4 regions of the Streptomyces sp. NPDC001270 genome follow, and region 2 is predicted to be linked to each of the others. Evidence: riboswitches for the same ligand, from Rfam matches in the RefSeq annotation. Region 2 holds a riboswitch; each other region holds the start of a gene.

Region 1 (3,968 bases), on a different contig from region 2:
CGGACCCGTGGGCCGGCGGACCGCCGCACCCGGTCATCGGCATCGCGCGCGGGCGACCGTCCTGTCACGGCGCCGGACAGCGCTCGCACACGCGGCCGCGGCGGCCGTCGGCGGAGCACTCTCCATGAGCGGACAACCCCGGATGGTGACGCTTTGCATTGCGCCGAGAGGGAGAGTGACGATCGAAGACATGGCGAGGGAGCCGTGTGCATCCGGCGTCGCGCCGGCGCCACTGCGATCGGTGACCGAGTTCCGGCCGGCCGGCTTCCCGCGGAGACCTCGTCATGACCTGTATGTCCACCACAACACAGAAGGAACTCACGAGATCATGTGTTCATCGAGGACCGCGGAACGACGGAGACGTCCGGGTGACCGGCACCGAGGAACCCGTTCTGCTGCACACCGCGGGGCAGGCAGCCCACATCACTCTCAACCGGCCCAGGGCCCTCAACGCGCTGAACCACGCGATGGTGCGGCGCATCGACGAGGTGCTCACCGTGTGGGAGCGCGACCCGGCCGTCCGGACCGTCGTCATCGCCGGTGCGGGGGAGCGCGGCCGGTGCGCGGGCAGCGACATCCGCGCCGTCCACGGTGACGCCCGCGACGGGAACGGCGCCTCCTCGGCGGCCTTCTGGCGTGACGAATACCGCCTCAACGCCCGCATCGCCCGCTGCCCCAAGCCGTACGTCGCCGTCATGGACGGCATCGTCATGGGCGGCGGTGTCGGCATCTCCGCGCACGGCAGCGTCCGGATCGTCACCGAGCGGTCCCGGATCGCCATGCCCGAGACCGGCATCGGTTTCGTCCCCGACATCGGCGGCACCCATCTGCTCGCCCGCGCACCGGGCGAACTGGGCGCCCACCTGGCGCTGACGGGCTCTCGGATCAGTGCCGCCGACGCCCTGTTGTGCGGGCTCGCCGACCACTACGTACCCTCCGCCGCCCTGCCGCGCCTCCTCGACGACCTCGCCCGTGCGCCCGTACGGGCCGTCCTCGCCCGCCACGCACAGCCGCCGCCGCCGAGCGAGCTGGCCGGACAGCGGGAGTGGATCGACACCTGCTACGCCGCGGGCACCGTCGAGGAGATCCTCCACCGGCTGCTCGCCCACCACGACCCGGCCGCGCGGGACGTGGCGGACACCCTGCTCGGCAGGTCGCCCACCGCACTCAAGGTCACCCTGGCCGCGCTGCGCCGCGCCCGGCGGCTCGGGGCGCTGGAACGGGTCCTCGACCAGGAGCACCGCGTCTCCTGCGCGGCCCTGAGCAACCCCGGACCTGGTGGAGGGCATCCGGGCCCAGATCATCGACAAGGACCGCACCCCGCGCTGGTTCCCCGGCACCCTCGCCGAGGTCACCGACGCCGACGTGGAGCGCTTCTTCGCCCCGCTCGGCGACCGTGAACGGGGGCTCGCCGGACCCGGGGGAGGCCCCGAAGCGGCCCGGTGAACGGGCCCTTCGCCACGAGACCCAGATCACCTCGGGCGAGTGCGGTCTTGGCCGGGCCCGCGCCGCGCGGTACGGTCTGTGCGATATCGACGACGGTACGACGGAAGCCGGTGGGAATCCGGCACGGTCGCGCCACTGTATGTGAGGGCCCCCGGGCCGCTCGTGAGTCAGACCCGTGACTGTCGTCCAGTGCACCACCGAGATGGGACGCGAGCTCCCAGAGGAGGTCCTGCCATGGCGCAGACCGTCGCCCGGCCGACTGCCACCACTCCGGTCGTACCCGCCAAGGTACCGCTCAAGGCGATAGCGCCCTGGGCGGTCTTCTTCGGCCTGTTGATGCTGATCCTGCTGTACTTCGTCGGCGCCGAGCAGGGCGCCACCTCCGTGTTCAGCGGCACGGACGTCCACGAATGGGTCCACGACGCCCGCCACCTGCTCGGCTTCCCCTGCCACTGACGCGAGGGGACACCGCACGCCCATGAACTCCGCAACCGTACGGAACCTTCTCGTGCGGGGCATGCTCGCCGGCCTCGCGGCCGGTGTACTCGCCCTGATCGTGGCCTACTTCCTCGGCGAGCCGAGCGTCGACAAGGCGATCGGCTTCGAGGACGCCCACGCCCACGAGCACGAAATGGAGGTCGTCTCCCGTTCCCTCCAGTCCACCGCCGGGCTCGCCACCGGCGTCCTCGTCTACGGGATCGCCTTCGGCGGCATCGCGGCGCTCGCCTTCTGCGTCGCGCTCGGCCGCGTCGGGCGCCTCGGCCCCCGGGCGACCGCGCTGCTGCTGGCGGGCTGCGCGCTGCTCGCCGTGTACGTCGTGCCGTTCCTGAAGTACCCGGCCAACCCGCCGTCCGTCGGCGATCCCGACACCATCGGCAAACGGACCGCCCTGTATTTCCTGATGATGCTGCTCGGCGTGCTCCTCGCGATCGGCGCCACGATCCTCGGCAAGCGGCTCGCCCCGCGGCTGGGCACGTGGTACGCCACCGTCACGGCGGTCGCCGCGTTCGCCCTCGTGATCGGACTGGCGTACGCGTTCCTGCCGGCCGTCAACGAGGTGCCGGCGGGCTTCCCGGCCACGCTGTTGTGGCGGTTCCGGCTGTCCGCCCTGGCCGTCCAAGCCGTCCTGTGGGGCGGATTCGGTCTGGCCTTCGGTGAACTCGCCGAGCGGCTGCTGCATCCGAAGCCCGCGACGGCCGCGGCCGGCAAGGCGGTTCCGGCCGCGCGCTGATTCCGCGTACGGGGCCGTGGTCGACGACTCTCCGTGTCGTTTGCGGAAGTCCGGCTTCCGACCCCACCGGGACCGGAGGCTCGTCGGTCTCCGGTCCCGCCGCGCACTTCCGGCCTCAGCCGGCCCTCGCCTATACCGGCCAGTGGTAGCCCAGAGAGGAGTTCACTGCGACCGCGTAGGTGAGATACATGAGCCAGCAGCCGGTCAGGGTGTGGAAGAGTCCATAGATGCGTTCGGCCGGCTTGACGCCGATCACGGTGAAGAAATGCCAGAAATAGACGGCGAAAAGCCCCAGGAACAGCAGGCCCACCGGCCAGTCTCCGACTCTGAAGAAGATGGTGGCACCCATTGCGGACACCACCAAGTAGGCTATGCACATACCGGCGTTGGTACGAGGCTCATTTCCGCGATAACGGTTGATGCCGAGCGCGAACCAGTGGACGCCGTACACGGAGAAGGCCAGCGCGGCCATGTACAGCGGCGGTGACTTGGTGAACACCTCGAACCAGGTCAGCCCGATGAACAGGATGAGCCCCGCGACGAACTGGCACAGACCGGGCATCATCACGCCCCAGACACCAAGGGCCCGGTCCGTCGATTCGCTCTTTTCGGGATATCCGAACAACTCGTGCGGTCCGTAGATCAGATATCCGGTGCCGAGACCGAAGAATCCGAGCGCCAGGGGTGGAAAGGCCGACGGGTCGAACGTCAAGTCCATGTTCTCCTCCTTCGAAGAAGAACTGAAAACGAGCGTGGGCGACCGTCGCACGGGGCCCACGAGCCGTCGGTCTCCGCGTGCCGTGCAGCCGTCAGGAATACGTACCCGACACGAGCGTGCGGCAGGTCACACGCGCTTTGAAGATTTTTTCACGGGCCCGCTCCGCCCGCCACTCCAGCCGCTGCCGGGCCTCCAGCCGCTATCCGGCTTCCGACCGGGCGAGCGGGTGCCCCAGCCGGACATTCCAGCGGCCGGCCCGGCCACTCAGCTCGGTTCCGGTCAGCGGGGCGACGTCGAGGCGCCAGAAGGCCGTCACGGGCATGCCCAGCGCGTGGACGACGGCCGCCCGTACGATCTCCGGTTCGACCACGGCGAGCGTACGGCCGTCCGTGCCCGCCACGGCATCGAGCCAGCCCGCGACCCGTCCGCACAAGTCCCGCACCGACTCACCCCCGTGCGGCGCGGAGCCCGGGTCGGCGAGCCAGCGGCCCACCGCCTCCGGCTCGGCGGCCCCCACCTCCTCCAGCGTGCGTCCGCGCCAGCGCCCCACGTCGAGGCCCGCCAACTGGGCCG
Region 2 (3,968 bases):
GCGGGCCCAGGGGGCGGTGCTGCGATGGGTGGCCACCACATAGCCCGCCGCCGCGACGAGCAGCCCGAGCAGCAGTGGATTGCTGGTCCGGCTGGCTGCGACCCCGAGCCCGATCGCCCAGCCCCACCAGGCCCCGGGGTGCACGACCGTCCGGGGCCGCCGCACCGTGCCGCCCGCGCGGGCCGGCCCCTTGGCGGCTGTGGCGCGCCCGTTGCCGCCGCCGTGCGGGGTGCCTGTGCCGTGAGCGTGGCCGGCGCCGCTGACGCCGCCCGCGCGGGGTGCGGGCCCGTGACCGGTGCCGTCGGGCGCGGCCGTGCTGCCGGTGCCGTCCGTCCCGTTCCCGGAGCCCGTCCCGTCGTCGGTGTTCGTCTCGTTCGTCTCGTTCGTCTCGTTCGTCCCGTCCGGACCGGCGTGGGCAGCGGGCGGCGACGGCTCGTGGTCGTGGCCCTCACGCATGGCGGTGCCTACGCATCCCGGCGCCGTCGGGCCTGCCAGAGTGCCGCCGCGCCCAGCAGGACGACCGCCGCCCCACCCGCCCACAGGCCGAGCGACGGCCCGTTGCCGCCGTCCTCGCCCGCCGTCGGCCGCTTCGCGGCGCTCGTCGGCTTGTCGTCCGTGGCCGCCACCTGCTCGCCGCAGCCCTTCTCCGGGTAGCCGGCGATGGCGCACAGCAGGGCGTTGGAGTCGTAGCGCAGCGGTCCGGCGACCGCCGCCAGGGCCTCGGCCGTCGTCGCGTCGGGTGCCAGTACCGCGCAGGCGGTCCGCGCCTTCGGCGGTGTCTCGGCGCCGGGCGCGTCCGCCGCCGTACCGAAGTCGATGACCAGTGCCACCCGCTTGTGGCCCGCCCGCGCGGGCGTGTGCGCGCAGATCTCGGCGAAGCGGGCCGTGCCGCGCGGATACGTCGCGTCGGCGGAGTCCTCGCTCACCGCGAACCGGAAGCCCTGGACGGCGCCGTCGGCGGGTCGGGCCAGCGACGGACCCTCGGTGGCGTACGTCCACCGGTCGCCCGCGCGGTCCCAGAAGGACCAGTAGCGGTAGCCGACGGCCTGCGCCTGGCCCGCGCCGCCCCAGCACAGGAGCGCGGCCAGCAGCAGGAGCACACCGCGGCGCGGCCCGGTCACAGGTGCTGCTGCTTCCTGCGGCCGCTGAGCAGGAAGCCGATGCCGACGCCCGCGACCAGACCGGTGCCGATGATCCACCAGACGCTGGTGCCCGAGCCGCCGTCGTCCTTCCGGTCCGACGGGTCCGAGCCGTCGCCCGATGTCGCCTGCCCGGCCGCCTGCGGTGCCGGGCCGGTCGCGCCCAGCGCCCGCACCAGGTCCGTACCGCCGAAGTCGCGCGGGTCCGTGCCGGTCGCGTGCGCCGCGAAGATCAACTGCGCGTACGCGGCCGGTCCGCTCTGCTTCGCCCAGGCCGCCGCGTTCTTCTCCAGCCAGGCCAGCGGCTTCGCGGCCCGGTCCGGCCCGCCCTGCGCGGCGAGCGCGACCACCGCGTCGGCGGTGTTGCCGTAGTCGGGCTGTTCGGGGGCGCCCGCGAGGGCGGAGGTGAGGTGGCCGTCCTCGGTGACCGCACGGGTGAGGTAGGCGGCGCCATCGGCCGCGGCCTGCTCGGGGGTGGGCTTCCCGGTGGCGGCGCAGCTCGTGCCGGGCGCCCCGCTCGAAGCGTCGCCCGCTCCGGCCGCCTTCGCGGCGAGGCCCGCGCCCAGCACGCCCAGCACGGCCGCCGCGGTGGCGTCCGCGTTGGCCGTCAACGCGCCCTTCTTGTCCGGCTGGTAGGCGAAGGCGCCTGCGTCGTCGCCGGAGCAGGGCAGGGCCAGTGCCAGCAGCGCGTCGTACGGCGACCGGCCGTCCTTGACCACTGCCGCGGGCCGTTCACCGGCCGCCGCGAGCGCGCCGACGACGACGCCCGTGGAGTTCGCGTCGCTCGCGCCGCCCGGCGCGTACCCCCAGCCGCCGTCCTTGTTCTGCACCGACTTCAGCCAGGTCACGGCCTTGCCGACGGCGCTGTCGTGGCCGCCGGTCGCGGTCAGGGCCTGGACGGCGGCGGCCGTGCTGTTGGTGTCGACCGGCACCTTGGCGTCACAGGCCCGCCCCGGATCGGCGCGGAACGCGGCGAACGCCCCGTCCGCGCACTGCTGTCCGGCCAGCCAGTCCACGGCCTTGGCAGCGGGCGTCACGGACACGGTGCGCTGGGCGAGCAGCGCCAGCGACTGGCGCCAGACGCCGTCGAACTTCGGATCAGCGTCGCCGTACAGGCCGGACGGGAGCACCGTCGACGGGGACGGCGAAGGGCTCGCGGCCAGGGCGGGTGACGCGGCGGCGAGCACGCCGACGGCGGCCAGGACCGCTGCGCTGCGGCGGACGTTCATGCTCGGCGGGTGCCTCTCTTCGCGGGTCGGTTCGCGAGGAAGCCGGGCAGCACGGGACACCCCGGGCGGCTCGGCCCCGTAAACCTCGACGGTGCCGTGCGCGGGCGGCTGCCGACGCACCTGAGCCGGTCACGTTCCGTCCGGGGCAGTCCGGCTCACCGGGCCTCGACGGCCGGTTCACGGTTGCGGGTCAGCGCCGGAATTGCACCGGCTTCCCCCCGTACGGGTGTGATGACGACCCAGTCACTCTACCGGCCCACCTCCAGGCCCCCGAGGGGTGGCCGTGACAGAGGGCCGTGCGGTGGGGCGAAGAGGGGTACGGGGTGCGGGAATGCGGTCCGGGAAAACGGCCCGGTCACGTCGTCCGGAAGCGGCCCGGGAATGCGGTCCCGGAATGCGGTCCCGGAATGCGGTCCGGTCGCGCGGTCCGGGGAAGCGATCCCGGCACGCGATCCGGGGAAGTGCCCCCGTCACATGGCCCGGTCAGGCCGTCCGGTCACGCCGTCCGGACGTACCTCAGCGGGTCGGTGCCCGGCACCGGTTCGGCCCGGCCCTGCTTCACCAGGCGGCGCAGATGCGCCTCGGCCTCCGCGACGGCGATGTTCCGGGAGGGGTGCGGGATCTGGGGCCAGGGCCGGTTCCACTCCATCCGCTCGGCCAACTGCCAGGGCGTGAGCGGTTCGACGAGCTGGGTCAGCAGGCCGGCCAGCCGCTCCTCGTGATGCGCGAGCAACTCCGCCACGCGGGCGGATCCGCCGGTGAACGCGTACTGGTGGGCCGGCAGCACCTCGGCGGGGGCCAGGCGGCCGATGCGCTCCAGGGAGTCGAGGTAGTCGCCGAGCGGGTCGATGGCCTCCGCCAGGTTCTCGGCTCCGTTCCGGCCGGTGGTGTTCCCCTGGGTGGAGGGGTCCTCGTACAGGCCGATGTGCGGGGTGATCTTCGGGAGCAGGTGGTCGCCGGAGAACAGCCGGCCGTGTCCCGGCAGCCCGGCGGGGTGCTCCTCCTCCAGGTGCAGACAGACGTGACCGGGCGTGTGCCCCGGCGTCCAGACGGCGCGCAGCCGGCGGCCGGGCAGGTCCAGGAGGTCGCCGGGGACGATCTCGCGGTCCGGGAGGGCGGGCGGACGCCGTTGCAGGGCGCCCGGTGTGCGCAGGACGGCCAGGTGTTCCTCCGGGGCGCCGGTCGCGGTGAGTTTGGCGCGCATGTAGTCGAGCCAGCGCTCGGGGCGGGCCTCGCGGTTGCGCCGTACCACCGCGGTGTCGGCCGCGTGCATCGCCACCCACGCGCCGGACGCCTCGCGCACCTGGCCGGACAGTCCGTGGTGGTCGGGGTGGTGGTGGGTGATGACGACCCCGTGGAGCTCCGCCACCGAGGTGCCGCAGGCCGACAGGCCGGACGTCAGTGTGTCCCACGACGCCGGGTCGTCCCAGCCGGTGTCGACCAGTACCGGGCCCCGGTCGGTGTCCACGACGTACACCAGCGTGTGGCCGAGCGGGTTGTCCGGTATCGGCACCGCCACGGACCGCACACCGCCGCCGTGATCGAACGTCTCCACCATCATGGCCTCCCCGGCCCACTATAACTAGAACCGGTTTCATCG
Region 3 (3,968 bases), on a different contig from region 2:
AGTTCCTGCGGCCGGTCCACGAACCGTACGACCACGCCCGGTTCGGCGGCCAGCGCGTCCACGTCCGTGAAGTTGGACATGAGCGGCACCGCGCAGACCGCGACGCGCAGCACGTCCTCGCCGAACGGCGCGGCCGACGCCGACTCCCGTACCGCGCCCCGCAGGGAGACGGCCACCCCGTCCTCCTCGTCGATGCCGAGGCCGGGCCGGAACGGCAGGACGCCGTAGGCGGGCCGCCCGGTCAGGCCGCGCAGCATGTCGAGCCCCGGCTCCAGCAGGCCGACGTCCCCGCGGAACTTGTTGACCAGGAACCCGGCGACCAGCTCCTGGTCCGCGCGGGACAGCAGCGCCACGGTCCCGAAGAACGACGCGAAGACACCCCCGCGGTCGATGTCGCCGACCACCAGGACGGGCAGCCGCGCGTTGCGGGCGAGGCCCATGTTCACGATGTCGGTCCGCCGCAGGTTGATCTCCGCCGGGCTGCCCGCGCCCTCGCAGATCACCACGTCGTACGTGTCCCGCAGCGTGGCGAGGCAGTCGAGCACGGTTCCCAGCAGCCGCTCCTGGCGTCCGCCGTGGTACCCGCGCGCGCTCAGCTCGCCCACCGGCCTGCCCATGAGCACGACCTGACTGCTCTGCTCCCCGCCCGGTTTGAGCAGGACCGGGTTCATCAGCGCGGTCGGTTCGATCCGGCACGCCTGGGCCTGCATCGCCTGGGCCCGCCCGATCTCGGCGCCCTCGCGGGTGACGAACGAGTTCAGGGACATGTTCTGCGCCTTGAACGGCGCGACCGCGACGCCCTGCCGCACCAGCCACCGGCAGATGCCCGCCGTCACCACGCTCTTGCCCGCGTCGGAGGTGGTACCGGCGACGAGCAGCCCACCACCGCTCATGACCTGCGCCCCCGCACGGCCAGCCGCGCGGCGGTCGTGACGCCGAGCGCGAGCAGCCCGACTTGGCGGGACAGCCGTACCGCACGGTCGATGTCCGCGGCGGCGACCTCCCGCCCCCCGCCGTTGAGCACGGGCCGGTGCTCGACCCGCCCCCCGTACGACAGCGTCCCGCCCAGCCGCACGCCCAGCGCCCCCGCGAAGGAAGCCTCCACGGGACCGGCGTTGGGGCTCGGATGCCGGTGGGCGTCGGCCCGCCAGGCCCGCACCGCACCCCGTGGGTCCGGGCCCGAGACGGCGGCGAGCACCGCGGTGAGCCGTGCCCCCGGCCAGCCGGCGACGTCGTCGAGCCGCGCGGCGGCCCACCCGAACCGCCGGTGCCGCGGCGACCGGTGCCCGACCATCGCGTCGAGGGTGTTCACCGCACGGAAGGCGACGAACCCGGGCACCCCGCCCAACGCCCCCCACACCAGCGCCCCGACGACCGCGTCGGACGTGTTCTCGGCCACCGACTCCACGACGGCCCGCGCGATCCCCTGGGCGTCGAGGGCCTGCGGATCCCGTCCGCACAGATGCGGCAGCCGGGCCCTCGCCGCGGCGACATCCCCCGAGTCGAGGGCCCGCCGGACGGCCTGGGCCTCCCGGGCGAGCGAAGTCCCGCCCACCACCGCCCAGGTGACGGCCCCGGTCAGCGCCACGGAACCGGCGGGGGAGGCGCGCACGGCCCGCCGGGCCAGCGCTCCGAGGCCCGCGGCACCGCCGACGCAGACGGCGGTGTACAGGGCTCCCCACCCCCGGTGGTCCCGCCACAGCACCCGCTCCGCCGCGCCGACGGCACGCCCGAACCCGGCGACCGGATGCCCGTGGCGCGGATCGCCCACGAGCAGATCGCCGAGGAGGCCGAGAGCGGCGCCGTACGCGAAGACGCGATCGGCACGCACCGGTTCAGCCGGCCGTCGGGTCGGGAAGCGACCTGGTGCTGTACCTCAATCCGCAGCCGAGCATGGCGATATGTCCTCACTCAGGGTGTCCACGCCCTGGTTCGACGAGACCGGCGGCGAGAGTTCCTGGCTCCCGGGGAAGTCCTTCCCCGGTGACAGTGGCGGGACCGCGCCGGATTCGCACCGGCTTCCTCTTCTGCCGCCGTACATGGCCCCGGAAGTCCACCACGCCCCCCGAAGAACCGTCAACCAGCCGTTGACCTGCAAGGGAAGAGTGTGCCCAGCCTCATACCCACCCCACCCCCCACCCACCCAGAAGAAACACCCCGGAACAACACAAGAAACGAGACGACTCCCCCCCGGCAGGGGCGCGGGGAACTGCGCAAAAAACGACCACGCACGCGCGGCCGAGCGCCAACGCCAACCCCGGCAGGGGCGCGGGGAACTGCGCAAAACCCCCACACCCCGAACCACTCACCCCGCGATCAAAAAGATCCCATACCCCACAGCCCCGGCGCACGCCGCAAAGCAGGCGTACGCCCCAGCCAACGCCACCCCCGCGGAACCTCCCCGCGCAACGGCCCGTTCACGGCGCGACAATCCGGCCACGCCGAGGGTGAACAGTCCCACGAGCGCCACGGTGACCCCGAGGCTGACGCCGAAGACGGAACCGAGTGCCGCCCAGTCGATGTTCATGGTGTTCATGGTGATGCTTCTTCCTCGGGTCTCAGACGGCGGCACTCGGCGGCGGCCCGGCCGGATCGGCGACGACGGGCGCGGCCGCGGCGACCGAAGCGGCCGTCCCGCCCGCCCCCGAGGGCGAACCGGCGGAACCGGCGCTGATGGTGACGGACACCGCACCGACCGCACCGACCGCACCGACCGCACCGACCGCACCGACCGCACCGACCGCACCGACCGCACCGACCACACCGGCCGGCCCAACCGGAACGGCCGACTCCCCGGTGCCGTTCACCTCATTGACGTTGCTGTGGTCCACGACCTCACGCCGCGAGACCCGCCAGATCCCCACGGCGGAAGCGACCAGGCAGACGGCCACAGCCGCGGTGCCCCAGTCACCCAGCTCCGTGACGAGTTCCGCGAGCGCGCCGACGAGCGCGGCGGCCGGCAGCGTCAGCGCCCAGGCGACGCACATCCGGGCCGCCGTCGACCAGCGCACCACCCCGCCCTTGCGGCCGAGCCCCGCGCCCATCACGGAACCGGAGACGACATGCGTGGTGGAGAGCGAGAAGCCGAGGTGCGAGGAGGCCAGGATGGCGGTCGCCGCGCTGGTCTGGGCGGCGAAGCCCTGCCGCGGCCGGAGGTCGGTCAGCCCCTTGCCCATCGTGCGGATGATGCGCCAGCCGCCGAGGTAGGTGCCGAGCGCGATGGCGAGACCCGCGGAGAGGACGACCCAGGTGGGCGGGTTCGAGCCGGGGGCGATCGCACCGCCGGCGATCAGCGCCAGGGTGATGACGCCCATCGTCTTCTGGGCGTCGTTGGTGCCGTGGGCCAGGGAGACCAGACCCGCGGAGGCGATCTGGCCGGCCCGGTAGCCCTTCTCGGCGGCCTTGCCCTCCGCGGCGCCGTCGAGCGAGTACGACAGCCGGGTGGCGAGCAGTGCCGCCACCCCGGCCACGAGGGGCGCGGCGAGTGCCGGGACGAGGACCTTGGTGACGAGCACGTCGCCGTGGACGGCGCCCGTGCCGGCGGACGCGACGGCGGCGCCGATCAGACCGCCCATCAGCGCGTGCGAGGAGCTTGAGGGCAGACCCACCAGCCAGGTCAGCAGGTTCCAGAGGATCGCGCCCACCAGGGCGGCGAAGATGACCTCGGGGCGGATGCCGCTCTCGTCGACGAGACCCTTGGAGATCGTGTTGGCGACCTCGACGGAGAGGAAGGCGCCCACCAGGTTGAGGGTGGCGGACATGGCCACCGCCACTCTGGGTTTGAGCGCGCCGGTCGAGATCGTCGTGGCCATCGCGTTGGCGGTGTCGTGGAAACCGTTCGTGAAATCGAACGCGAGCGCGGTGATCACCACGATCGCGAGGATCAGCGAGAAGCTTTCCATTTACCCAGGCATTCGTTCGAAGTCATTGGCTGGTTGAAGGTAGGAAACCTGGGTGAACGAAAGGTG
Region 4 (3,968 bases), on a different contig from region 2:
CCAGATAGGCGGCCCGGTCGGCGGCCCGCAGCGGCAGGGTCTCGCGCAGGGCGGGCTCGTCGACCTGGATCACCGGGGTACCGGCCGTCTCCAGGTCGCCGACCTCGTCGCGTAGGGCGAGGGCGACCTGCCGGCCGGTGTCGGCGAGCGGCTGGTCGTCACGGACGAAGGACCAGGCGAGCATGGTGACCGGGCCGGTGAGCATGCCCTTGACGGGGCGGTCGGTCAGGGACTGCGCGTAGGCGGTCCAGCGCACGGTCATGGGGTCCGGGCGGGAGATGTCGCCGGCCAGGATCGGCGGGCGGACGTAGCGGGTGCCGTAGGACTGGACCCACCCGTGCCGGGTGGCGAGATACCCGGTGAGCCGTTCGGCGAAGTACTGGACCATGTCGTCGCGTTCGGCCTCGCCGTGGACGAGGACGTCCAGGCCGGTCTTCTCCTGGAAGGCGATCACCTCCCGGATCTCGGCCTTGATCCGCTCCTCGTAGCCGGCGCTGTCGATCCGGCCGGTCCGCAGGTCGGCGCGGGCGGTGCGCAGGTCGGCGGTCTGCGGGAAGGAGCCGATGGTGGTGGTCGGCAGCAACGGCAGGCCGAGGCGGGCGCGCTGGGCCGCCGCCCGCACCGGATACGGCTGGTCACGGCGGGCGTCGGCCCCGGTGACCGCCGCCGCGCGGGCGCGCACGGCCGGGTCACGGGTGAGCGGCGAGGCCGCCCGGGAGGCCAGGTCGGCGCGGTTGGCGGCCAGTTCGGCGCTGATGGCCGCCGTGCCGTGGGCCAGGCCGCGGGCCAGCGTCACCACCTCCGTGGTCTTCTGACGGGCGAAGGCCAGCCAGCGCAGGAGCTGCGGTTCGATGTCCCGCTCGACCGACGCGTCGAGCGGGACGTGCAGCAGGGAGCAGGAGGCCGCCACATCGACCCGGTCGGCCAGACCGAGCAGCGTGCCGAGCGTGGCGAGGGACGCCGCCAGGTCGTTGACCCAGATGTTGCGGCCGTCGACGACGCCGGCGACCAGGCGCCTGCCGGGCAGTCCGCCGACCGCGGCCAGCGCGTCGAGCTGGGCGGCCCCGCGCCCGGTGAAATCCAGCGCGAGCCCGTCGACCGGCGCGTCGGCCAGCACGGGCAGGGCCTCGCCGAGCCGGTCGAAGTAAGAGGCGACCAGCAGCTTCGGCCGGTCGGCGCGACCGCCGAGGGCACGGTAGGCGCGTGCGACGGCGCCGAGTTCGGCCGGCGTGCGGTCCTGGACGAGCGCGGGCTCGTCGAGCTGCACCCACTCGGCGCCGGCCGCGCGCAGGTCGGCCAGGACCTCCGCGTACACCGGCAGCAGCCGGTCGAGGAGGGTCAGCGGATCGAAGTCCGCCGCGACCCCCGGCGCGGGCTTGGCGAGCAGCAGGTAGGTGACGGGGCCGACCAGCACCGGCCGGGCCGCGAGGCCCAGGGCGAGGGCCTCCGTCAGCTCCGCGACCTGCTTGGCCGAGTCCGCCGCGAACACCGTGTCCGGGCCCAACTCCGGCACGAGATAGTGGTAGTTGGTGTCGAACCACTTGGTCATCTCCAGCGGCGCCAGGCCCTGGGTGCCCCTGGCCATGGCGAAGTAGCCGTCCAACGCGTCCGCCGCGACGGCGGCCCGGTGGCGGTCCGGGACCGCGCCGACCATGACCGTGGTGTCGAGGACGTGGTCGTAGTACGAGAAGTCACCGGTGGGCACTTCGTCGATGCCGGCCTCGGCGAGCTGCCGCCAGGTGGCCCGGCGCAGTCCGGCGGCGGTGGCGCGGAGCGCGTCGGCGCCGACGCGGCCCGCCCAGTAGCCCTCGACGGCCTTCTTCAGTTCCCGGTGCTGTCCCTGACGCGGGTAGCCGTACACGGTGGCGCGTGCGGCCCCGGCTGTGGGCTCGGTGGTCACGGAGATCTCCTTCGCGAGACGATTCCCTGAGGTCCCGGCGACGGGACGGGGGCGCGAAGGGGTGCCGGACCGGACGGCACGATCACGCGTGGCAGCGTGTGTTCGTCCGCCTGGCCTCACTCCCCGGACGGTGTCCGGAGGTGTCCCCGACCCGCCCTCGGGGTCACCGGGATGTCCGCGCACGAGTGGTTCGCGCGCGGGCAGCGGGCAGGTCTTCGGACTCGCGGGCACGTCTCGTCCGTACGAAGCACAGAGCCGTACGAGACTCCTACTGGCCGTCGCTTCCCAGGCCCGGTACATCGGGCCCAGTGCGTATGACGGCGGTCGTTCCCGCTCACCGCTGCGGGGCAGTCCCGGATTTCCACCGGGTTCCCTCTTACGACGCGTCCCGTCCGGCTGACGGGGGCGAACCAGCTGCACCGGCCAGCCTACGGGGCGGGCCACGGTCGCGTCCGGTCGCGTCCGGCATTCGGATGGCGGACCGGCCCGTGCCGCCGCCCGACGAGCACCGGACGGCGTCCGTCCGTACCCCGGTGTGCCTCCCACCGCACGGCCGTGGCTGCCCTCGTGGCGGAGCCCCGGCCGCTACTGTTGCGGCCCATGGGTGCACGGTTGCCGCTCTCGGCGGTCTCCCGGCTGTTCGGATCGACGGCCGGCGGCGCGGTCGTCGGCGTGGCCGTCGGGCTGCCGACCGACCTGCCCCTCGGGCTTCTCGCCGGCATCGCGGCGGCGGAGACGTTCTTCGTGGTGGTGGGCTGGATCGTGCTGTGGCCCCTGGACGCCGAGGAGACCCACCGCAACATCCGTCGCGAGGACTTCCGTCCGGTCCTGGAGGAACTCGTCGTGGTCGTGGCCGCCCTGTGCGGGCTGCTCGGCATCGTGCTGCTGCTGTCGTTCGGCAAGTCGGCCGACGGCCATGCCGCCGCGGTCGCCGCGCTCGGCGGGGTCTTCATGGCCTGGGCGGCCCTGCACCTGATGTACGCGACGCGCTACGCCTACCTCTACTGCACGGCGTCCGGCGGCATCGACTTCAACTCGGACGAGCCGCCGGCGTACCGGGACTTCCTGTACTTCAGCTACAACCTCGGCATGACCTACCAGGTCTCCGACACCAGCGTGTCGAGTTCGACGATCCGTGCGGTGGCGCTGCGGCACTGCCTGCTGTCGTACGTCTTCGGCACCAGCATCCTGGCCACCGTGATCAACCTGGTCGTCGGGATCGTCTCGGGCTGACTCCGCTCCCGCGCCGTACCGGACGGTCCGTGCACGGCCCGGCCGGTGATGCCGATGGCCGAAAACGATGTGAGGGCGGCCGGTCGGCCGGCCGGCGGTGCGGGCCTGTAGTGCGGGATCGGGCGGACCCGCCGGTGCGGGAGGCGTCGGCGCAGCTCCGGGCGGGCGTCGACGCCCGCTGCACATCCGGCCTTCTTTGCCACACCATTGCCTTGATTCCCGCCGTTTACCAGAGCTTTGCAGACTCCACACGTCCCAAGCGTGCATGTCCCTGTTGTCAGCGGGAGTTGAAATGGGCCACGGCCACAGACACGACCACGGTCACCACCACCATCACCACGGGGGCGACGAGTCCACGTCCCTGCCGCCCGCGCTCGACCTGTCGGTGCCCGACGCGGAGTTGACGCCCAGCCAGCTGTCCCGGCGCTCCATGCTCCGCCGCACCGGACTGCTCGGCGCCGGCCTGGCGGCCGGCAGTGTCCTCGGCGGCGCGGGCCAGGCGGCCGCGTCCCCGGCCACGACGGCCAACGCGTCGCACGACTCCCGTTCGGGCGGCTACCTGTGGCTCGCCGGCGACCACCACATCCACACCCAGCACAGCAACGACGCCAAGTACCGCGTCATCGACCACGTCCGCCAGGGCAACGCGCACGGCCTGGACTGGATGGTGATCACCGACCACGGCAGCGAGACGCACGCCAAGATCGGTGTGGAGAAGGTCAACCCCGACATCGTCGCGGCCCGCGACAAGATCGAAGACACCCTGGTCTTCCAGGGCCTGGAGTGGAACATCCCCGCCGCCGAGCACGGCACGGTCTTCGTCCACCCGGGCAAG

Evidence for each region. A riboswitch is a leader RNA that binds a small molecule or an ion and turns the genes downstream of it on or off. The one in region 2 is predicted to bind cobalamin.
Region 1: it holds a riboswitch for cobalamin, as region 2 does, so the genes downstream of both, ACFY2B_RS43310 (CbtB-domain containing protein) here and ACFY2B_RS38830 (prenyltransferase/squalene oxidase repeat-containing protein) in region 2, are expected to answer to the same signal.
Region 3: it holds a riboswitch for cobalamin, as region 2 does, so the genes downstream of both, ACFY2B_RS29780 (cobalamin biosynthesis protein) here and ACFY2B_RS38830 (prenyltransferase/squalene oxidase repeat-containing protein) in region 2, are expected to answer to the same signal.
Region 4: it holds a riboswitch for cobalamin, as region 2 does, so the genes downstream of both, metE (5-methyltetrahydropteroyltriglutamate--homocysteine S-methyltransferase) here and ACFY2B_RS38830 (prenyltransferase/squalene oxidase repeat-containing protein) in region 2, are expected to answer to the same signal.

Annotation. Positions count from the first base shown of each region.
Region 1 is NZ_JBIAXM010000056.1:1,793-5,760, reverse strand. It holds partial or broken gene ACFY2B_RS43315 (enoyl-CoA hydratase/isomerase family protein) at 369-1,446, shown strand; cobalamin riboswitch at 1,503-1,644, shown strand; gene ACFY2B_RS43310 (CbtB-domain containing protein) at 1,681-1,902, shown strand; gene ACFY2B_RS43305 (CbtA family protein) at 1,925-2,677, shown strand; gene ACFY2B_RS43300 (hypothetical protein) at 2,808-3,395, opposite strand; gene ACFY2B_RS43295 (histidine phosphatase family protein) at 3,595-3,968, opposite strand, start outside.
Region 2 is NZ_JBIAXM010000038.1:11,808-15,775, forward strand. It holds gene ACFY2B_RS38820 (CbiQ family ECF transporter T component) at 1-165, opposite strand, end outside; gene ACFY2B_RS38825 (SCO2322 family protein) at 465-1,121, opposite strand; gene ACFY2B_RS38830 (prenyltransferase/squalene oxidase repeat-containing protein) at 1,118-2,368, opposite strand; cobalamin riboswitch at 2,495-2,626, opposite strand; gene ACFY2B_RS38835 (MBL fold metallo-hydrolase) at 2,865-3,926, opposite strand.
Region 3 is NZ_JBIAXM010000020.1:103,502-107,469, forward strand. It holds gene ACFY2B_RS29775 (cobyric acid synthase) at 1-893, opposite strand, end outside; gene ACFY2B_RS29780 (cobalamin biosynthesis protein) at 890-1,831, opposite strand; cobalamin riboswitch at 1,929-2,073, opposite strand; gene ACFY2B_RS29785 (hypothetical protein) at 2,306-2,527, opposite strand; gene ACFY2B_RS29790 (anion permease) at 2,559-3,902, opposite strand.
Region 4 is NZ_JBIAXM010000003.1:184,806-188,773, reverse strand. It holds gene metE (5-methyltetrahydropteroyltriglutamate--homocysteine S-methyltransferase) at 1-1,900, opposite strand, end outside; cobalamin riboswitch at 2,110-2,279, opposite strand; gene ACFY2B_RS07160 (DUF1345 domain-containing protein) at 2,501-3,133, shown strand; gene ACFY2B_RS07155 (histidinol-phosphatase) at 3,426-3,968, shown strand, end outside.